Glaciimonas sp. CA11.2: one gene and its partner. The protein of the gene in region 1 interacts with the protein of each later gene in a pairwise test. Links are inferred from orthologs where the notes say so. Each region holds a gene or a part of one and is shown in the gene's direction. Other genes may lie near its edges. The genes, in order: hflC and ftsH.

Region 1 (5,783 bases):
GCGCAGCGTCCTCCAGAAGTTGAAGAGCCGGTCAGCAATGAGAGAAGTATCAAAATTGCGATTGTAGGTCGTCCTAACGTCGGTAAGTCAACGTTAGTTAACACCTTGCTGGGAGAAGAGCGCGTAATTGCGTTCGACATGCCGGGAACAACTCGCGACTCTATTGAAATTCCTTTTGAGCGTGATGGCACCCAATATACGTTAATCGATACCGCCGGAATTCGTCGGCGTGGTAAGGTTTTCGAAGCAATTGAGAAATTTTCGGTCGTGAAAACGCTTCAGTCGATATCCGAAGCGAATGTGGTGTTGTTACTACTTGATGCGCAACAAGACATATCTGAACAAGATGCGCATATCGCGGGTTTCATTTTGGAAACAGGTCGTGCGTTGGTGGTCGGCATTAACAAATGGGATGGCTTAACCAGCGAGCGCCGCGATGAAATTAAAATTGATCTTGATCGCAAACTGAATTTTCTCTCTTTTGCAAAATTTCATTACATATCAGCTTTGAAGTCTACCGGTATTGCACCGTTGATGAAGTCTGTCGATGCTGCGTACGCTGCCGCGATGTCGAATTTGACAACGCCGAAACTAACAAGGGCATTGCTGGAAGCCGTCGAGCATCAGCAGCCGCGACGTAAGGGCTCAATCCGTCCTAAACTGCGCTATGCGCATCAGGGTGGTATGAACCCGCCGATCGTCGTGATACACGGCAATTCACTCGAAGCGATTGATGCCAACTACAGGCGTTATCTTGAAAAATACTTTCGTGAAACTTTTTCACTAATTGGGACTCCATTACGTATCGAGTTCAAGTCGGGGAAAAACCCGTTTGCACGTCCGGTAAAATAGTTCGTTGGCAGTAATGTGAGAAATCGTTTACATTCGTCATACACCACCGAGTCATACATAGAAGCTCCGTCAAATAAGGCGGGGTCTGTTTGACTTCTAATCACAACAACATAGTGGAGTAGCCATGAGTAATAAAGGGCAATTGTTACAAGACCCGTTTCTGAACGCCTTACGTAAAGAGCACGTTCCGGTTTCGATATATTTAGTAAACGGTATTAAGCTGCAAGGTCATATTGAATCGTTTGATCAATACGTTGTGCTCTTACGCAATACCGTCACGCAAATGGTATACAAGCACGCGATTTCGACTGTTGTTCCTGCACGGGCTGTGACGCTTAATCTTGAAGCAGACGCAGAATAATCAATCGCTGTCAGTTTGGGCAGCTATTCGACTCCTCCCATGCGCGCCGCACTAGTCGGCGTGGACTTCGGCAAAGGTGACTTTGCCGCAAGTCTGGAAGAACTATCCTTGCTCGCAAAATCGGCGGGGGCGATGCCAATCATCACCATCACCGGAAGGCGAGGGGCGCCGGATGCCGCGTTATTCGTCGGTTCAGGCAAGGCGCAGGAAGTTGCCGATGCTGTGCATGATGATGAGCTAGAGATCGTTATTTTTAATCATGCACTGTCCCCTGCACAGCAACGCAATCTTGAGCGCGTATTAAAAGTGCGTGTACTTGATCGGACGAGCTTGATTTTGGACATTTTTGCCCAACGTGCTAAGAGTCACGAGGGTAAAGTGCAGGTTGAGTTAGCGCAACTTCAACATTTGGCGACGCGCCTTATTCGAGGCTGGACCCATCTGGAGCGTCAAAAAGGGGGGATTGGTCTACGTGGCCCCGGCGAAACGCAACTTGAAACTGATCGTCGTCTGATCGGGGACCGTGTTAAGGCATTGCGTGGTCGGTTAGAGAAATTACATCGACAACATGCTACGCAACGGCGCGCACGTGGGCGCAGTAACGTTCCTTCAATTTCTCTGGTTGGTTATACTAATGCGGGAAAATCGACGTTGTTCAATGCCTTGTCCAAAGCCGGCGTGTACGCGGCAGATCAATTATTCGCGACGTTGGATACGACTTCACGAAAAATTTACCTTGGGGAAGGTGCCAATGCAGTGATTTCGGATACTGTAGGTTTTATTCGTGAGTTACCGCATCAATTGGTCGCCGCGTTCAGGGCAACGCTTGAAGAAACAATCCATGCAGATTTGTTGTTACATGTTGTAGATGCTGCCAGTCCGACCAGATTGGAACAGATCGAGCAAGTTAATTTAGTCTTGAAAGAGATCGGTGCTGATCATATTCCGCAGATTTTGGTGTGGAACAAGATTGATGCCGCTGAGTTGGAGCCGGGGATAGAGCGTAACGAGTATGATAAAATCCAGCGTGTTTTTGTAAGTGCTCAAACTGGCGCCGGTCTTAATTTAATGCGTCAGGCTATTACTGAATTTGTAACAGATAGCAACGCGGCGAGGGTCGAGCAACACCAAGGTGAGAATACCCAAGATTTGCAGTTAAAACGCCTCTAACGAGCATTCCAACCTATTTCTATACCGGATCACGATCGAATGCTTGGTTCTATATTAAAAAAACTTGGTGTCAAATTTTCGCTAAACGACCCGCAGTGGGGTCGTAATTCGCAAAATGACAACCAACAAAACAACGACGGCAAAAAGCCGAACAATGGCCCTCCAGATCTCGACCAGCTATGGCGCGATTTTAACCAACGTATAAATCGCTTTTTTGGTAACAAAAAAAATGGCGGTGGCAGCGGTGGCGGTGATTCTAATGGCGGAGGCAGTGGTTTTCCTACAGGGAAAAGCGCTGGTGTTGGCGCGGGCGTTATCGCCGTCATCGTTGCTTTCCTTTGGTTGGCTAGCGGTTTTTTTACCGTTCAGGAAGGCCAAACTGGTGTCGTAATGACATTTGGAAAATATAGCCACTCCACTATGGCCGGTTTTAACTGGCGCTGGCCGTATCCGATTCAAAGTCATGAGATTGTCAACGTTTCAGGCGTTCGGACAATTGAAGTTGGTTATCGCGCCAATGCTAAAAATAAGCAACCTAAAGAAGCGCTCATGCTGACTGAAGATGAAAACATCATCGATATTCAGTTTGCAGTTCAGTATAAACTTAAAAATGCTGCCGACTGGCTCTTTAAAATTCGAAATCCGGAAGAAACGGTACGTCAGGTCGCCGAAGCTTCAATTCGTGAAATCGTTGGTAAAAGCCAAATGGACTTTGTGCTGTACGAGGGGCGCGAAAAAGTTGCGTTAGATGTTAGTCAGTTAATGCAGCAAATTCTCGATCATTATCAGAGTGGAGTACAAATCACGAATGTGACGATGCAAGGTGTACAACCACCTGAACAGGTCCAGGCCGCTTTCGATGATGCGGTTAAAGCAGGTCAGGATCGCGAACGGCAAAAGAATGAGGGCCAGGCTTACGCTAATGACGTGATTCCTAAAGCGCGTGGCGCAGCTTCTCGTTTGCTCCAGGAAGCCGAGGCGTATAGTGCCCGTGTTACTGCGAATGCCGAAGGTGATGCATCACGTTTCAAGCAAGTGCTGACTGAGTATCAGAAAGCGCCAGCCGTCACCCGTGACCGTATGTATTTGGATACTATGCAACAGATTTTTGCGAATACGACTAAAGTCATGATTGATGCCAAGAGCGGAAATAATCTATTGTATTTGCCATTAGATAAGTTGATTGCCCAATCCGTAGCATCAGGTTCGGCTGGCAACGCAATGCCGAATACAGGAGCTACAGGTGTCAGTCCAGCTACTGCGCCGGTAGCAACGGTTAAAGAGAGCGATGCGCAGGCAGTTATTGACTCGCGTTCCCGTGACACACGTGATCGGGAGAGCCGCTAATGAATCGCTTAATATCTCTCGCTGTAGGTCTGTTTATCGTAATAGGAATATTGCTTTCGACGGTATTTGTAGTTGATCAGCGTCAATACGGCATCCTGTTTGCCTTCGGTGAAGTGAAGCAGGTAATTAATGAACCTGGTTTGCATTTTAAATTGCCGGCTCCGTTTCAAAATGTCGTATTTTTGGATAAGCGGATTTTGACGATTGATCCGCCAGAAGCAGACCGGTTTATCACTGCCGAAAAGAAAAATATCCTCATTGATGCTTTCGTAAAGTGGCGTATCACCGATCCTAAGTTGTTTTTCGTCAGTTTTGGTGTGGACGAACAACGTGCTCAAGATCGCATGTCTCAAATTGTCAAAGCGGCGTTGAACGAAGAAATAACTAAACGCACAGTGCGTGAGGTAATTTCAGGCGAGCGCGGCAAGGTGATGGATGCGTTGCGTAAGAAGGTGGCGGAAGAGGCCAGGCAGATTGGAGTTGATATTGTTGACGTGCGGTTAAAGCGCGTCGATTATGTTGATCAGATTAATGCTTCTGTGTATGACCGGATGAAGTCCGAGCGTGCTCGTGTTGCCAATGAATTACGATCTACTGGTTTTGCTGAGTCTGAAAAAATTCGGGCTGATGCAGATAAACAACGGACTGTGATTTTGGCTGAAGCTTATCGTGATGCAGAAAATATGCGAGGCGAGGGCGATGCCAAAGCTTCACAGACTTATGCGCAAGCGTTTAGCAAAAGTCCAGAGTTCTACAAGTTTTACCGTAGTCTTGAAGCGTACCGGGCAAGCTTTAAGAGTCGCCATGATTTGATGGTGATTGATCCGAACTCCGAGTTCTTTAAGTATTTCAAGAGTCCGGGAGTTGGTTCGGCTAAATGAGCGAATAAGTAAAGATCTGACCCAAAAAAGATTGTCTGAGGTTAATATTTAGTGGCTTGTCGCATACCGCGACAGTCACTAAAGTCGTTAACAACACTGATCCAGGTCGTAATTTAATGGCGTCATTTATCGAGACGCCATTTCTTTTTTTGGTGGCGAGGATAATTTCTGATACATTCGGCACTGTCTGGTTTGCGGCACGCACGCGGAGTGGATTGTATGCACGGATTGTTGGGTTGTATACTCCGTCGCGTTTGATAATGATGGTTTCCTGCACTGGTAAGTTCCGGTGCTGAATTTTTTGGTTTATTTTTTATATGCCTAATTGGCTTCTTCCTGAAAACATTGCCGATGTTTTACCGTCCGAGGCGCGTAAGATTGAGGACTTAAGACGTTTAATTCTTGATAACTTTCGCGTGTATGGTTACGAACTTGTGATGCCGCCGATGTTGGAGTACGTCGAATCGTTATTGGCAGGCGCGGGGCAAGATACCGAATCGATGACCTTTAAACTGGTCGATCAATTATCTGGTCGTACACTTGGAATCCGAACTGATATGACAACGCAAGTGGCGCGAATTGATGCGCATTTGCTCAATCGTTCGTCGCTTACGCGACTTTGCTATGCGGGTAGTGTTTTACGCACCCGTCCGTCCGGTTTGCATGCGACTCGCGAGCCATTTCAGATTGGTGCAGAGATTTATGGACATGCAGGACTTGAAGCGGATGCAGAAATTCAACATCTTGCACTAGCTTCGCTTGCGCTTGCTGGTATCACCAAGGTTCGTTTGGATTTGTGCCACGTCGGTATTTTACGAGCGATTATTGCTGAAGACCCCGCTAAAAAAGACGAAATTGCGCTAGTTAAGTTATTAGAAGCAAAAGACACTCCGGGTTTATTGGAAATAAGTGCATCCTATGGTGCTGTGACGCGTGCCGCTATACTAGCTTTACCGAATTTGTATGGCGATAGCACCGTGATTCAGCGAGCACGTGACATATTGCCAAAATTACCAGAAATTACCAAAGCGCTGGATGAACTACAAGCACTTGCGCATGCAGCGGGCGAAGACTGCGTAACCGTGGATTTGGCGGATTTACGGGGTTATCATTACGAAAGCGGGGCAATATTCGGCGCTTACGTTGCTGGTCTTCCGAACGCTTTAGTTCGC
Region 2 (17,125 bases), 560 kb from region 1 along the record:
TTCTGGTTAATAGCAATCCTGCGACCATCATGACTGATCCGGAAATGGCTGATGTCACGTACATTGAGCCGATTACCTGGCAAGTAGTTGAGCGCATTATTGCGAAAGAAAAGCCGGATGCAATCCTGCCTACGATGGGCGGCCAGACCGCGCTGAATTGTGCGCTGGATTTGCATCATCATGGCATTCTGACTAAATATAACGTTGAGTTGATTGGTGCTTCGCCAGAAGCGATCGACAAGGCAGAAGATCGCTCCAAATTTAAAGCGGCCATGACCAAAATTGGTCTTGGTTCGGCCCGCTCTGGTGTCGCGCACACCATGGACGAAGCATGGGTTGTGCAAAAAGAACTCGGCTTCCCGACCATTATTCGTCCATCGTTCACTATGGGTGGAACCGGCGGCGGTATTGCGTATAACGCGGAAGAGTTTGAAGCGATTTGCAAGCGTGGCCTCGAAGCCTCGCCAACTAAAGAATTGTTGATTGAAGAATCATTGATCGGTTGGAAAGAATTCGAGATGGAAGTTGTGCGCGATAAGGCGGATAACTGCATTATTGTCTGCTCAATCGAAAATCTGGATCCGATGGGCGTGCATACCGGTGACTCCATTACGGTTGCGCCAGCACAGACATTGACAGACAAAGAATATCAAATCATGCGTAACGCCTCACTCGCTGTTTTGCGTGAGATTGGCGTTGATACAGGTGGTTCTAACGTACAGTTTTCAATCAATCCGGCTGATGGTCGGATGATTGTCATTGAGATGAATCCTCGGGTATCACGTTCATCAGCATTGGCATCGAAAGCGACCGGTTTTCCGATCGCGAAGATCGCGGCAAAACTGGCAGTTGGTTTTACGCTGGATGAACTTCGTAACGAAATCACTGGCGGAGCAACGCCTGCGTCATTTGAGCCTTCGATCGATTACGTCGTGACGAAGATCCCGCGTTTTGCATTCGAAAAATTTCCTGCAGCTGACGACCATTTAACCACCCAAATGAAGTCGGTTGGCGAAGTAATGGCGATTGGCCGCACTTTCCAGGAGTCATTCCAAAAGGCATTACGCGGACTTGAAGTTGGCGTTGATGGCATGAACGAAAAAACTCAGGATCGCGAAGTTATTGAAGAAGAGCTTGGCGAACCTGGTCCAGATCGTATCTGGTACGTCGGTGACGCGTTTGCACAAGGTTTTACATTGGAAGAAGTGCATCAACTGACCCATATCGATCCATGGTTTCTATCGCAAATTAAAGAAATCGTTGATACTGAATTGTGGCTGGAAAGCACCCAAACGCTAGAGGGGCTCGATCGCGATACGCTGTATAAACTAAAGCAGCAAGGCTTTGCCGATCGTCGTCTGGCGAAGCTGCTGAAAGTTACCGATACCGAAGTTCGTGCCAAGCGCCATGCGCTGAATTTGCGTCCGGTCTATAAGCGTGTTGATACCTGTGCTGGTGAGTTTTCGACGAATACCGCTTATATGTACTCGACCTATGAGGAAGAGTGCGAGTCGAATCCGACCGACAAAAAGAAAATCATGGTACTGGGCGGCGGACCTAACCGTATCGGCCAAGGTATCGAGTTTGATTATTGTTGCGTACATGCGGCACTGGCACTAAGAGCAGATGGATACGAGACCATCATGGTCAACTGCAATCCGGAAACCGTTTCGACCGATTACGACACGTCTGATCGTTTGTATTTTGAATCGCTGACGCTGGAAGACGTACTAGAAATCGTCGATAAAGAAAAACCATACGGCGTCATCGTTCAATACGGTGGTCAAACGCCGTTGAAACTCGCGCTGGATCTGGAAGCGAATGGCGTACCGATTGTCGGCACCTCACCAGACATGATTGATGCTGCCGAAGATCGGGAACGTTTTCAAAAACTATTGCATGATTTGAATCTCCGTCAGCCACCAAACCGTACAGCACGTACTGAAGAAGACGCATTGCGTCTGGCTCAGGAAATAGGCTATCCGCTGGTAGTGCGCCCGTCCTATGTATTGGGTGGTCGTGCTATGGAAATCGTCCATGAGCAACGTGATCTTGAGCGCTACATGCGTGAAGCCGTGAAGGTTTCGCACGATTCTCCGGTATTGCTGGATCGTTTCCTGAACGACGCGATTGAAGTCGACGTCGATTGCTTATCAGATGGCGAGCGTACATTCATCGGTGGCGTCATGGAGCACATTGAGCAAGCGGGTGTCCATTCGGGGGACTCAGCATGTTCGCTGCCACCTTATTCTTTGGCGCAGGAAACTATTGATGAGTTGAAGCGTCAGACTGCATTGATGGCTAAAGGCCTGAATGTGGTCGGCTTGATGAACGTGCAGTTTGCCATTCAGCAGATTGATGGCAAGGATGTTGTGTTCGTTCTAGAGGTTAATCCGCGTGCATCGCGTACGGTGCCGTTTGTTTCTAAGGCTACCGGTTTGCAATTGGCTAAGATTGCGGCGCGCTGCATGGTCGGCCAATCTCTGGATAGTCAGGGGATCAAGGACGAGGTCGTACCGAAATACTTCAGTGTCAAAGAAGCGGTATTCCCGTTTGTTAAGTTCCCCGGCGTGGATACCATTCTGGGGCCGGAAATGAAGTCAACCGGTGAAGTGATGGGCGTGGGCAAAACGTTCGGCGAGGCTTTCGTTAAATCGCAACTCGGTGCCGGTATCAAATTGCCAACATCGGGTCAGGTATTTCTCAGCGTTAAAGCTAGCGATAAGCCACGTGCAGTGAAAGTTGCCAAGGATTTAGTAGCGATGGGATTCTCAGTGGTCGCCACGAAGGGCACAGCTGCCGCTATTCATGCAGCGGGTATTCCGGTGAAGACTGTCAACAAAGTGGTTGAGGGTCGTCCACATGTCGTCGACATGATTAAGAACAATGAAATTACATTGGTCATTAATACGGTCGAAGAGAAGCGTAGTGCGATTGTCGATTCACGCGCTATCCGCACATCAGCCTTGCAAGCGCGGGCGACGACTTACACCACCATCGCGGGAGCGGAGGCGGCGGTTCAGGGTATGCGGCATCTTGATGAGTTGAACGTCTACGATTTACAAGGTCTGCATAAAACCTTACACTAAGTCCATACGTATCACTATCCTCTTGGTAAGTCGCTACGAGTTGTAGCGACAACTATGCTGATCGGGGCAATCAGTTTGCGTTAAATGAGGCAGAAAAGTCGAAGTAGTCTCAATGACTATGAGGATTTTTGAGTTCTACTTAGCACCAATCAATGCCTGAGTAGTAAGATGAGATGCAGATTTTAGACGTCCCACGCGGAGGTCGCACACAGTGCCGAAATTCGGTGCCGTTTGTGACCTCCGTGGCATTTTATTGGCACGATTCTTTCGGATTAAAAGAGCAGTGTCGATTTTTTGGCAGGTAGTTAGATTTTTTGTATCGCTGCTCTATTTTGTATCCCGTTCCACTATGCAAGACTAGAAAATAACGCTGGCGAATGTTGTTAAGAGTGTCACCGCGACGGGGCACAACAACATCAATTCGTCAAATTGACAACTTTAATTAGATTTGAATAAGATTCCTATGAGCTCAGTACCTCTTACCAAGTTTGGCGCCGAATTACTGAAGTCTGAACTGGTACGCCTGAAAACCAAAGAGCGCCCATCCGTGATCAATGCAATTGCTGAGGCGCGTGCGCACGGCGATCTTTCGGAAAATGCCGATTACGACGCAGCCAAAGAGCGTCAAGGTTTTATCGAAGGTCGGATTGCCGATCTAGAAGGTAAATTAGGTGCAGCGCAAATCATTGATCCGACTACGCTGGATGCGGATGGTCGTGTAGTTTTTGCTGCAACTGTTGATCTCGAAGATTTGGAGACTGGCGATAAGGTGACTTACCAAATCGTTGGCATGGATGAAGCAGACATAAAAGTTTCAAAAGTCTCTGTTACCTCGCCGATTGCTCGTGCCTTAATCGGTAAAAGTGCTGGCGACGTGGTCGGCGTTCAAGCGCCGTCCGGGATTCGCGAGTACGAAATTTTGGAAGTGCGCTACATCTAAATTTTTTGATGATTGGGTAGTTCGTGTGTGTAACCCTAACGAGGGTACACACAAGAGGCTGATTGCATTTCGGGTAGCTTACGTGAAATCATCCAGATAGTTTCCTGTGTTGATAGCTTGTCAGTATTACTGGAAGTGCGGAGAAAATAAGCCGTTAGTATTTCCATTGAGACCCGGTCGATTGCGGCCGCGGCAGAGGACACAATGATAGTAGTGCGCGCAAGATTATTGATTGCCACCTTATGGGTTGGCAGCTTATGGACCGTTGGATACGTGGTTGCGCCGACATTATTTGCAACATTGGCAGATCGCGCTTTAGCAGGCACGATTGCCGGTAGTTTATTTAGAGTTGAGGCTTGGCTCGGTGTTGCCTGTGGGCTGTTGCTAACGCTGTTATTTGGTTTTCGGACCGCAGATGATAACGCGCCGTTGCGCAAAACTTTATTGCGTTTAACTTTGGTGATGCTGCTTTGTACTGTGGTTGGCTATTTTGGTATTCAGCCGTTCATGGCATCGCTACGCGAGGCGATCGCATCCGGTGGCATTATGAGTCCGGCTGCTAAAACACAATTCGGAATTTTACACGGCGTCGCAAGCGGCATATATCTCATCCAAAGCCTGTTTGGAATGGGCCTGATTTTAAAGCTACGCACATTGCGTTAACGCGCGACCCGGTCAATATCGTTGCAAGGGAATTCACCTTTATGGGTTTTGCCCTTGCAACTTCGGGTAAAATACGCGCACTTTCATGAGCTTAATGTATCGCGTGCTTAGTTCACAATTACTGACCAAGCGCAGATTTCTTGCGGCTCTTTTGACGTGGTTTTTCACGTTTAATATTGCCACCAGCAGTAACGCGTTCATTGCCTTTTACCATTACCTTGGTAACTGACGGGCGCTTTGTGCCACTTGGACTTGGTTTAACGATAGTGACTTCCCGCATACCCTTACCACGTGTTTCGGTGCGTGCCTTATTAGCAGCATCTTTTTGTGGGCGATACATTATCAGGAGTTTACCAATGTGTTGTACCGGCGCGGCACCGAGTTTGTCGCAAATAGTTTCGTAGATTGCAATCCGCGCTTCGCGGTCGTCGCCAAATACACGCACTTTGATAAGGCCGTGAGAATTCAGGCTGTTGTCAATTTCCTTCATCAGTGAAGGTTTTAAACCTTCTTCACTGATCAGGACAACTGGACTTAGTGCATGGGCTTCGGCGCGGAGTTCGCTGCGCTCGGCGGGTGTGAGTTTCAACATAAATATAAAAATTCCTTAAAAACGGTATTCTACGCGAATGGCAAAGAAGAAATTAAACAAAAACTGGCTACACGATCACATTAATGATCCATATGTGAAGCTGGCACAGAAAGAAGGCTATCGCGCCCGGGCTGCTTATAAGCTAAAAGAAATCGACGAAGTTGATAAGTTGATTAAGCCAGGGCAAATTATAGTTGACCTTGGCTCAACACCTGGAAGCTGGTCTCAATACGTTCGTAATAAATTATCCGGTCAAGAAGGCGGCGGAATCCATGGAATGGTTATTGGATTGGATATATTACCGATGGATCCTATTGCCGATGTGCATTTTATCCTGGGGGATTTTCGCGAGCAAGAAAGTCTCTCTCAACTTGAACGGTTGCTAGCTGGTCGTAAAGTTGACCTTGTGTTGTCTGATATGGCCCCTAATCTATCAGGTATTGCCATAGCGGATGCCGCACGGATGGAGGAAATTATTGATTTGGCAATTGAATTTACTGTAAATCACATGAAGCCGTCTGGCGTGTTGTTGGCGAAATGCTTCAATGGCCGAGGATATAACGAGATACTAAGCAAATTTCGCGCAACATTCGAGAGTGTTGGCTCTAGAAAACCGAAAGCGAGCCGTGATAAATCGTCAGAAATATTTTTATTGGGCCGGAATTTAAAGAATTCGGCTTAAATTTCGATTTTAAACACTTTATTGTGGATTTATCCTTGATTTTTCATGGGTGTGTCCACATATCCAACCTAGTAACGACTGGTGATTCCGAGTAAAATCAGGTTTCAGCCCGAAAGCAATAAACACAGTGCGAGCCCAACCCGAAGCACCACGACTATCGGCGCGTCGCGCGCTCAAGGAGTTCTAGTGAATAACATGTTTTCAAAAGCCGCCATCTGGGTGGTCATTGCCTTGGTGCTCTTTACCGTATTTAAACAATTCGATACTAAAGGATTGTCTAACGGTGCGGCGCCAATTGCTTATTCCGACTTCATTAACGAGGTGAAGGCGGGACACATCACTGATGCGGTGATTGAAGATCGTAATATTATTGCCAATACCTCTGACGGCAAAAAAATCAAGACCACTACAACGTTCCTTGATCGTGGGCTCGTAGGCGACTTACTCAATAACGGCGTTAAGTTCGACGTTAAACAACCTGAAGAACCGTCATTCCTGTCGCAAATTTTCATATCTTGGTTCCCGATGATTTTGTTGCTCGGCGTCTGGATATTTTTTATGCGTCAAATGCAAGGCGGCGGGAAAGGTGGTGCGTTCTCGTTCGGGAAGTCTAAAGCGCGGATGCTGGATGAAACTACTAATACAGTCACTTTTGCCGACGTCGCAGGTTGCGATGAGGCGAAAGACGAAGTCTCTGAAATTGTAGATTTTCTACGCGATCCCACTAAATTTCAAAAGTTGGGTGGTCGAATTCCGCATGGCGTGTTAATGGTTGGTCCTCCAGGAACGGGTAAAACATTGTTGGCGCGCGCGATTGCCGGTGAAGCCAAGGTACCGTTTTTTACTATTTCCGGTTCGGATTTTGTTGAAATGTTCGTTGGTGTCGGTGCTTCACGTGTCCGTGATATGTTCGAAAACGCCAAAAAACATTCTCCTTGTATCATTTTTATTGATGAAATTGATGCGGTTGGTCGTCATCGTGGCGCTGGTATGGGCGGCGGTAATGATGAACGGGAACAAACACTAAATCAAATGCTGGTCGAGATGGATGGCTTTGAAGTTAATTCGGGCGTGATCGTGATTGCTGCGACCAACCGTGCTGATGTGCTTGATAAAGCACTGTTGCGTCCAGGTCGTTTCGACCGTCAGGTTGTAGTTGGATTGCCGGATATACGTGGCCGTGAGCAGATTCTCAATGTGCATATGCGCAAAGTGCCTATTTCGACTGACGTTAAGGCTGATATTTTGGCGCGTGGTACACCAGGCTTTTCAGGCGCGGACTTGGCTAATCTTGTAAACGAGGCCGCATTGTTTGCAGCGCGGCGCACCAAGCGTTTAGTAGAAATGCAGGACTTCGAGGATGCTAAGGACAAGATCGTAATGGGTCCTGAGCGTAAATCGGCTGTTATGCGCGAAGAAGAGCGTCGTAACACTGCTTATCATGAGTCGGGTCACGCAGTTGTTGCTAAGTTGCTTCCAAAAGCTGATCCTGTACATAAAGTCACCATTATGCCGCGCGGATTTGCGTTAGGTTTAACCTGGCAGTTGCCTGAGCATGATCGTGTCAATATGTATAAAGACAAGATGCTCGAAGAAATCGCTATTCTGTTTGGCGGCCGTATTTCTGAAGAGATCTTCATGCACCAGATGTCTACTGGCGCATCGAATGACTTTGAGCGCGCAACGAAGTTGGCGCGTGCAATGGTGACGCGTTACGGCATGTCGGAAACCCTCGGCACGATGGTGTACGAAGATACAGAGCAAGATGCTTATTTTGGTCGGATGGCTTCAAAAACTGTTTCCGAAGCAACTCAGCAAAAAGTTGATGCAGAAATTCGCAGCATTTTGGATCAGCAATACGCTTTATCGCGTAGATTGCTAGAAGAAAATCGCGATAAAGTCGAAGCCATGACTAAGGCTTTGCTGGATTGGGAAACAATTGATGCTGATCAAATTAACGACATCATGGAAGGCCTCGAGCCACGTTTGCCAAAATATGGTATCCCGGTAAAGAAGACGCCGACTGATAGTTCGTCAGGTGGTGGAATATCTCCGACAGCGACAGCACCAGCCTGATTTCGAGCTGAAGGTGGCGTGATCGTGAGTCGAGAATTTTCGATGTAAATAACTAAGGGTGAGGATTTATCCTCGCCCTTTTTCTGTATACGAATAAAAAAATGCAACAATATTTTCAATGTGGACGCTACCGCCTTGCGGTAAATACACCCAACGCACGGCCACTGGTAATGGGAATTCTGAACATCACGCCAGATTCATTCTCCGATGGCGGGCAATTTTATTCGCTAGAATTTGCTCTTTCTCATGCGGAGCAAATGATCGCAGACGGCGTGGATATTATTGACATTGGTGCTGAGTCTAGTCGCCCCGGGAGTCCCACAGTGTCGCTCTCAGAAGAATTGGATCGCTTGATGCCGATTATCTACGCGCTACGCGATTGTGGTAAGCCTCTTTCAATTGATACCTATAAGCCGATGGTTATGCGCGAGGCAATTGCTGCCGGCGCAGATTTAATCAATGATATTAATGCTTTTCGAGCTGACGGTGCACTTGAGGCGGTCAAGGAAAGTGATTGCGGATTATGTGTCATGCATATGCAAGGGCAGCCTCAAACTATGCAGGAGAGGCCGGCATATGACGACGTATTTGCCGAGGTCACGCGCTTTTGGGGTGAACGGGTTGCAGCTTTGGAGCGAGTAGGAGTGGAACGTTCACGCATTAGCATTGATCCTGGTTTCGGCTTTGGTAAGACGCTCGCACATAATCTCGTTTTGCTAAGAAATATTGGTAAAATGCAACAATTGATGGATCTGCCAATGTTGGTTGGAGCTTCACGCAAAACCATGATAGGAAATTTGACGGGCAAACCGATTGAAAGGCGCTTGGCCGGTAGCGTTGCTGCGGCCCTCGTAGCAGTGGCTCAAGGGGCGAAAATCGTGCGCGTTCATGATGTAGCAGAAACGATTGATGCGCTGGCGGTTTGGCAAGCTGGTTTAGCTTAAATTTTGATGATGCGATTGTTGTGAATTGAGCGCGACAGATGAGAGAAGTTATCAGCGTATAACGTTTTTGTATCGGACTAAAATCTTAGGTTATCGTAAATAGTCGGAGTTGGTTGAGAATAGTGTACAAGGTAGCGTTTCTAAAAAAATAATAAATATTTAAAAACAGGCCTTAAATGACTAGAAAATATTTTGGTACAGATGGTATCCGTGGTCGCGTGGGGATTGCTCCAATTACACCGGATTTTGTAATGCGACTTGGCTACGCTGCTGGCAAAGTGCTGGCGCAATCGGAGTCTGCCGCAATCAAGCCAACGGTGTTAATCGGCAAAGATACACGCGTATCCGGCTACATGCTGGAAGCTGCTTTGGAGGCTGGATTTGCGGCGGCTGGCGTTGATGTGATGCTGGCCGGACCGATGCCGACACCGGCGGTTGCGTACCTGACAAGGGCATTGCGCCTGTCTGCAGGAGTTGTCATTTCAGCGTCGCATAATCCGTTTGACGATAATGGGATCAAGTTTTTTTCAGCCCATGGAAATAAGCTGGATGATAGCGTAGAGGCCGCTATTGAAGCCGCACTGGAACATCCGATGAGTTGTGTAACATCGGATAAATTAGGTAAGGCTAAGCGTCTGGATGACGCACCAGGCCGCTATATCGAATTTTGCAAGAGCACGTTTCCGAATGACCTTGATTTGCGCGGAATGACCATCGTTGTCGATGCCGCGCATGGGGCTGCATATCATATTGCATCGCATGTATTTCACGAGTTAGGCGCTGAAGTTATCTCTATTGGCAATCAACCCAATGGCTTCAATATTAATGACGGTTACGGTGCGACCGCGCCCGAGGCGCTGGCGCTTGCTGTGTGTGCGAACAACGCCGATGTAGGCATTGCGTTGGACGGTGATGCCGATAGATTGATTATGGTCGATTCTACCGGGCGGATATACAACGGCGATGAATTGCTCTATATCGTGGTGAAAGACAGGTTGAAAACCGGCATGGTCAGCGGCGTAGTTGGCACCCTGATGACGAACATGGCATTGGAGGTGGCTTTTGGGCAAATGGGCTTGGAGTTTGCACGCGCTAAAGTCGGCGATCGCTACGTATTAGAGCAATTGAAAGAGCGCGGTTGGTTGCTAGGTGGAGAAGGATCTGGCCACTTGTTATGCCTGGATAAGCATACGACTGGTGACGGTATTGTGTCAGCACTGCAAGTATTGTCCGCTTTAAGTCGTAGCGGACAATCCTTGTCCGAAATTACCGCGGACATAAGCATGTATCCCCAAACCTTGATTAACATCAGAGTGGCGGCTGGTTTCGACTGGCAACAGCAACCCGAAGTTGTAGCCGAAAAAGCCGCAGTCGAGAGTGAACTCGGTAACAATGGGCGCGTATTGATTCGCGCGTCTGGCACCGAGCCGTTGGTGCGCGTGATGGTTGAGGCAAAAACGGCGGACTTGGCGCAGACAATGGCGCGTCGCATTGTCGATAAAATTGCCGTTTAAATTTTTTTAATCCGGATTACTATCAGTATGCATTTTCAAACTTATTTTCATATCGCAGATGTCAAAACATCATACTAATATTTTGATTGTCGAAGATGAGCCTGGCATCGCTGAGCTCTTGAGGTTTACGCTCGATGATGCGGGATTTTCCTGCGAAATTGCTGAAAATGCCAACGAGGCGCGCGCGGCAATCACTGCGATGTTACCTCAAGTAGTATTACTCGACTGGATGCTGCCGGACACTTCCGGTTTATCGTTACTGCAAGAGTGGCGTAGTCAGGTTCGGACTGCCACTTTGCCAGTCATTATGTTGACTGCCAAGGGTATGGATGAAGATAAAGTTCGAGGCTTAAATGATGGGGCAGATGATTACGTTACAAAACCATTTTCACCAAAAGAATTGGTCGCTCGTATTCAAGCTCTGTTGCGGCGTAAAGTGCCGGAATTGGGCCATAACACATTAAAATATGGCGCGATCAATATTGATACTGACCGCTATCAAGTTTCTGTTGACTCTCGGACAATCGAACTGGATCAAGCTGAATTCAAGTTACTTCGCTTTTTGATCGCGCATCCGGAACGGATATTTTCACGCGCACAATTGCTCGATAAAGTGTGGGGCGATCATACCTTCATCGAAGAGCGTACTGTTGATGTACATATTATGCGGCTACGTAAATCGTTGGGCTCAGCTGCGGACTACATTAAAACGATCCGTGGAGTTGGCTACAAAATGTCCAACGACACGACTGCATGAAATGCCAATACGCACCGATGAAATCCTCGTGAATGTGCAGGAGCGAGCGACGCGTAAAGCCCGTACGTTTTGGGTGCCGACATTATTGCGTTTTGCTTTACTGTGTCTGATCATGTTGGCAATCGGGGCTTCCTACGGTTTGGTAGTGGGGTTGATTTGGTTTGGATTATCTTTAGTCATCCTGCTATTTCTGCAAATTTGGTCGCTATTTCGTATCGAGGAATGGTTGGATCGTCCTTATGGGACGCCGCGTCCAAAAACCTGGGGATTATGGGCGCACTCAACACGACGTTTAGAAAATATTCGCAGAGAAGACGAGCGCTCGCGTGTCGATATGGTGGAATGGCTTGCGCGTTTTCGCCAAGCCATGAGTTTGCTTCCTGACGGTGTGGTGATTGTGGATGGAGTGATGCATTTGGAGTGGTGTAATCCGGCTGCAGAAAAACATTTAGGACTAGATAGAGTGCGCGACGAAGGGCGCCTTCTGACCAATTTGATTCGTGCGCCAGAGTTTGTCAATTACATGTTGTCGGGCAGCTTTGATCAACCACTTCCGTTTGTTCATCACCATCGAAAAATACAACTGCAATTAATATCCTTTGATAATCGACGGCGAATTCTAGTTACGCATGATGTGACACAGGCGGAAAAACTCGAGACCTTGCGTCGTGATTTTATAGCCAATGCGTCGCATGAATTACGAACTCCTTTAACCGTTATCAACGGCTTCCTGGAGCATGCGTTATCCACTGAAATGGATCAGATGACGCGTCAGCGTCAACTACATTTGATGGCGGAACAAGGTCAACGCATGCAGCGTCTTGTCGCTGATATGCTGACTTTAACCAGGCTCGAATCGTTGGTTCAGCAGCCTTCTGGTGATACGGTACGAATCGTCCCGATGCTCAATCATATTCTAGATCAGGCGCGTGCTCTGTCGGAAGGAAAGCATCTGATCACGCTGGAAGCAGATGACATTAATCTCAAAGGCAATCATGACGAACTTGAGAGCGCATTCACTAACTTATTAACGAATGCTGTGCGCTACACACCGAATGGTGGATCAATTCAAGTAACGTGGAAGTTGTTCGGCGAGGGGGCCGCATTGACGGTTCGTGATGACGGCATCGGAATTGCTGAAGAGCATTTAAGTCGCTTAACTGAGCGCTTCTATCGCGTTGATAAAACACGTTCTCGGGTGACGCAGGGTACTGGTCTTGGCCTGGCAATCGTGAAGCACGTTTTGTTGCGGCATCGTGGTCATTTGGTGGTTGCATCTGAACCTGGAAAGGGCAGCTGTTTCAGCGCCATTTTTAAGAGGCCGCAATTGATCTTGTCAGAAGAGCGATAACAAATTTTAATGAAAGTTTGTTTAAACATATTGACCAAAATGATGTTGGCGGGTATGATTCTGTTCTTCGGAGTGTAGCGCAGCCCGGTAGCGCACCTGGTTTGGGACCAGGGGGTCCAAGGTTCGAATCCTTGTACTCCGACCAATTTGAAAGCGGGCTGTCTTAGGACAGCCCGCTTTTTCATTTCAGAATAGATTTATTAGATAAAATGGTTGATTAATATTTATCTGATTTTTTAAAATGGCTTGGAATTTGCTTCACTATAATAGTGAAATAGTGGGCGTTAATAGCTTGTTAAATCGTCTCAATCTTATTGAAACGTTTTATTGCTTCAACATGTATCATTGAGTGAATGTGCGGGTGTTTGTCCTTGCACATTGGAACTGTTAAAGATCATCTATGCGTCGGTAGCTCAGCTGGATAGAGCAATGCCCTTCTAAGGCATGGGTCGGGGGTTCGAGCCCCTCCCGACGCACTTTTCTTAATTCTTATAAATCAAATAGTTAGATATTTCTGATTGGGTCGCAACTTTTTTGTGATTCTTGTGATTCTTCCTGAGCGAATACTTCGTTGATTTCTCTCCAAACATCCGGATTGAGGAGTCGCGTATGAGCGGCCGGTCAAGAACTGGATGACAAGGCCGAAAGCGCGCTTCGTAGTGAGCGATACTATCCGGCGGCCGACAATCAAACGAGGTCTTCGCGCTTGCTGTGGATTCCGCTTGGCTACACCATCGCTTTACGCGCCAAGAAAAAGAACAGGCCCGAATCGCGGATCTGTAAGGCAGATTCAACCGGTCGATGTAACTGCCGAGTTTACGGATACATCAATAAGAAAGTCTCTTCGACGGCGCGGCTGGATCACTTTCTCTCGGAGCAATATATTGCGAAAAATCAAAAGATTACAGTTTTCTCCGTCAACACAGACGAATTTGAGAAAGCCATCGATGGATCCAGGAGGCCGTTCCATCGGGTTCTGGATTGGTTTCACATCGCCATGAAATGTCGTGTGATCGAATATTCGCACTGAAATTTCCAGACTCGTTGGCGCTGAACGGACGCTCCGTACAAGACGAAATTGCGTCGGCCAAATGGCTGACGTGGCATGGCAACGGTTCCGAAGCCGACGAGAGAATCGAGAGCATCCACGCCATGGTCGAGGTGACGGTCGAACATCCAGCGTACTCGACGCTGTGGTGGAATCTTCGTGGAACGTATTGGTACCTGGAATCCAATGGCCAATACCTTGTCGATTATGAGCGGCGCTATCGGCGGGGCATGCCGATCAGAAGCGTCATTGCCGCAATAGCGGCGAGCGAAGTGGTGAGCTTGCGGTGCGCAAAGAAGCGGCAGATGCGCTGGACGAATAAGGATGCACACTAAATTGTTCAGGTTCGAGTCGCGGTGCTAAATGGCGAGCTCAAAATGCGCGAAATGTCTGAACCACGACGATTTACACCATAGGAGAAAAGTAGCGTTCGTTGCAAGCTTGGTGTCTAGCGCTGCCTCCGGTGTTGACTGCTCTCCATCACTCTTCTTGTCTGTATATTGCAGATATTTATATATGAGTGTTGCATCGCCTAATTGAATCCGCCCTGCATTTAATACATGCCGAAAGCTTTGGCAAGTACTTAAATTAATTCGGTCTACAGTAAAAAACTCCGCTAACCGCTAATGTGTCAATGCCGGAGTAAAGATGTACCAAATGGCGCGTTAAAAGTGTACCAATCCGGGTTAATAAATAGAGCCGTTGAGGGCCTGAATTATTCTCTTTTCAATGCACATTTCTATACTCTGCAGAGTTGGGGTGGCGGGCGCAGCGCAGCGTAGCCCGTTCTCTCAAGACGTTGCTTTTACGGGTTGGCCCCTCCTTTTTCAGCAGTGCTGTTTGGTTTGACATTGCGCTGTTGCCGTTTCTTGCTGGTGGCCAATCGATACGATTCGCCGTTCATTTCCAGGATGTGGACGTGATGGGTAAGCCGGTCAAGCAAGGCGCCAGTCAGCCGCTCCGAACCGAGGACGCTGGTCCACTCGTCAAACGGTAAATTCGAGGTCACCAGCGTGGCACCGTGCTCATAGCGTCGGCTAAAGACCTCAAACAACAATTCCGCACCGACCGCTGTGAACGGCACATAGCCCAGTTCATCGATAATCAGTAACTTCACGTTAGTCAGTTGCTTTTGCAAGGCACGCAGTCGTTTCTCGTCACGCGCTTCCATCAGTTCATGGACCAGGGCGGCGGCCGTCGTAAAGGCAACGCTGTGTCCTTTCTGACAGGCAGCTAATCCTAGTGCCAGCGCAGTATGCGTCTTGCCAACACCCGAAGGTCCTAACGCGATGACGTTCTCGCGCTTATCAATCCACTCACAGCGTGTCAGTTCGAGCACCAGGGATTTGTTTAAGGTTGGCATCGCCATGAAGTCGAAGGTATCCAGACTCTTGGTCACCGGAAACCTGGCCAGACGGATGCGCCGCTCCATCGTGCGGCGTTCACGGTCGATACGTTCGAGTTCGCACAACCGTAATAAATAGCGTGGGTAATCTACGCCTTCACGCGCGCAGTCGGCGCCGACCTTCTCATACTCCCGGGCAAAGGTCGGCAGCTTCAGGGCTTTGAAGTGGTTGACCAACAGTACCTGCGGTGCCACCGTGGTGGTCTCGGACAGCGCCGCGCTGTTGGCGTTCATGCGAGGTCTCCGGTAACAGGTTGCGTCAGTAGCGCATTCCCGCTGAGCAAGCTGAGGTAGCTGCCGGCATCGGTCGTGCCGACCGTGGCGTTCGGCAAATACGGATACAGGGTTAAATCCAGCTTGGGTGGTCGTCGTTCGATGGCGCACAATACTAGGTGTTTGATGGCATCAAAGCTGAGCACGCCCAGATGATGGGCCTGGCCAATGGCACGCTCGACTTGCCCGATGCTGAAGGTTTCCAGCAACCGCAGGACCTGGATATATTCCTTGCGCCCACGCTTGTCCATGCGCGCTTCCAGCAGGCGTCGCAATCGCTCGAAGGCCGCTGGTAATGCCCACTCTTGCAGCGGTGCAGCCTGGTCAAGCGCACGCGGCTTCCTCTCCAGCAACGCCAGATAGTGCAGCGGGTTCACCACGAAGTCCGCTTTGGCATAACTGCGACGATGGTGCGCAATGCACTCCGGATTGCCAACCAGATAGATGTCGACCCAGTCGACGGTGCCTTTGACCAGCACCGCCTGATGACCGTATTGCGTCGGTACCGAATAGTCGTTGGTGCGGTAACGGACCAACGATTGCGATGATACCCGGCTGGTTTGCTTGTGACTGGCGTCATAGAGCGTTACCGGCAACGGCATCAATGCCGCCCGGTCATGGATGAGGCGCTGGCCGATGGTGTCAGATTGACCACGCAGCACGGCACGCTGACGTTTCAGGCAGCCGTCCAGCAATTGGCTATTCAATGCAGCGAAGTCATCTGCCACCGGCAATGGCACCATGAAGTGGCGTCGGCTGTAGCCGACCAGTCCTTCCACTTTACCCTTGTCGTTACCTTTGGCGGGACGTCCGAATTTATCATCAAACAAGTAATAACTCTGCAATTCGGCAAAGGCATGGGTCCGTCGGCGCTGGCCATCGCCTAATATCTTGGCCACTGCAATCCTGGTGTTGTCGTACAGAATTGATTGCGGCACGCCACCGAGAAACGCGAAGGCAGCAAGATGACCGTCCAGAAAGGCTTCCGTGTCTTCGGTCGGATACGCCTTGACGAAACACGCATCCGAATGCGGCATGTCCAGGCAGAAATAGTGGAAGCGGACCTTCTTGCCGCCGATGTACCCGTCGGCTTCGCCGAAATCGACCTGGGCATGGCCGGGGCGATGCGCCAGTGGCATGAACACTTCCTTCTGCCGGCTGGCCACACCGTTGACGTACTCGCGCACCAGGGTGTAGCTACCGTCGTAACCATGCTCGTCACGTAATCGTTCGCGGATACGTACCGCCGTATGGCGCTGTTTCACATGGACTTGCTTATCGGCCTCGAGAATGGCGTCGATGATGGCTGCGAACGGTGCCAGCGTCGGAGAGACCGGGGCCGGCGCTCGCCGATATCCCGGCGGTGCCGCGAACTGGCACATCTTCCTGACGGTATTGCGATGGATACCGAAGTAGCGCGCAACCGCACGCTCACTCTTGTTCTCGACCATCACGGCGCGACGTACTTTGACGTATATGTCCACGGGAAACATCCTTTCCGCCTTTCTTATGCACCATCAAGGGCATAAGACTACAGGCTGGGATTGGTACACTTTTAACGCGCCATTCACGGCCGTTTCAAGTGCGCTATCCGGTACATTATTCACGCGGCATTTATACTAATGGGATGCCCGAGCCTTTAAATAGAGAAGAAACTCTGGTGAGTAGAGTTTTCAGCACAAAAGACGAGGATAAAAAAAATCAGCGCAACCGTATGTTCAAGCGGTTGTGGAGGAAAAATTATTAGGTAAATGAAGCAACGGTGTTGTGATCTTGATGCTTTGGTAGGGA

The links.
Region 2: the proteins of hflC (region 1) and ftsH interact in binary tests that used the Escherichia coli proteins (3 or more experiments, as listed by UniProt). The link is inferred for Glaciimonas sp. CA11.2 from one-to-one orthologs.

The regions. Positions count from the first base shown.
Region 1 is NZ_JAVIWL010000001.1:3,615,628-3,621,410, forward strand. What follows is about bases 2,671-5,670. They hold hflC (protease modulator HflC), read left to right. Parts: upstream 2,671-3,729; coding sequence 3,730-4,611; downstream 4,612-5,670. Other genes in these bases: hflK (FtsH protease activity modulator HflK), read left to right, coding at 2,671-3,730; RGU75_RS15665 (ATP phosphoribosyltransferase regulatory subunit), read left to right, coding at 4,929-5,670. Also shown: ribosome biogenesis GTPase Der, read left to right, coding at 1-852; RNA chaperone Hfq, read left to right, coding at 977-1,213; GTPase HflX, read left to right, coding at 1,253-2,383; more of hflK, read left to right, coding at 2,423-2,670; more of RGU75_RS15665, read left to right, coding at 5,671-5,783.
Region 2 is NZ_JAVIWL010000001.1:4,168,034-4,185,158, forward strand. What follows is about bases 5,700-8,597. They hold ftsH (ATP-dependent zinc metalloprotease FtsH), read left to right. Parts: upstream 5,700-6,152; coding sequence 6,153-8,042; downstream 8,043-8,597. Other genes in these bases: RGU75_RS18085 (RlmE family RNA methyltransferase), read left to right, coding at 5,700-5,966; folP (dihydropteroate synthase), read left to right, coding at 8,144-8,597. Outside these bases: carB (carbamoyl-phosphate synthase large subunit), read left to right, coding at 1-3,089; transcription elongation factor GreA, read left to right, coding at 3,553-4,029; RGU75_RS18075 (DUF4149 domain-containing protein), read left to right, coding at 4,234-4,692; RGU75_RS18080 (YhbY family RNA-binding protein), read right to left, coding at 4,811-5,284; more of RGU75_RS18085, read left to right, coding at 5,322-5,699; more of folP, read left to right, coding at 8,598-8,986; glmM (phosphoglucosamine mutase), read left to right, coding at 9,163-10,500; RGU75_RS18105 (response regulator), read left to right, coding at 10,559-11,257; phosphate regulon sensor histidine kinase PhoR, read left to right, coding at 11,259-12,608; RGU75_RS18125 (hypothetical protein), read left to right, coding at 13,611-13,991; IS21-like element helper ATPase IstB, read right to left, coding at 14,462-15,295; istA (IS21 family transposase), read right to left, coding at 15,292-16,827; RGU75_RS18140 (helix-turn-helix domain-containing protein), read right to left, coding at 17,078-17,125. UniProt on the Escherichia coli protein: Acts as a processive, ATP-dependent zinc metallopeptidase for both cytoplasmic and membrane proteins. Plays a role in the quality control of integral membrane proteins.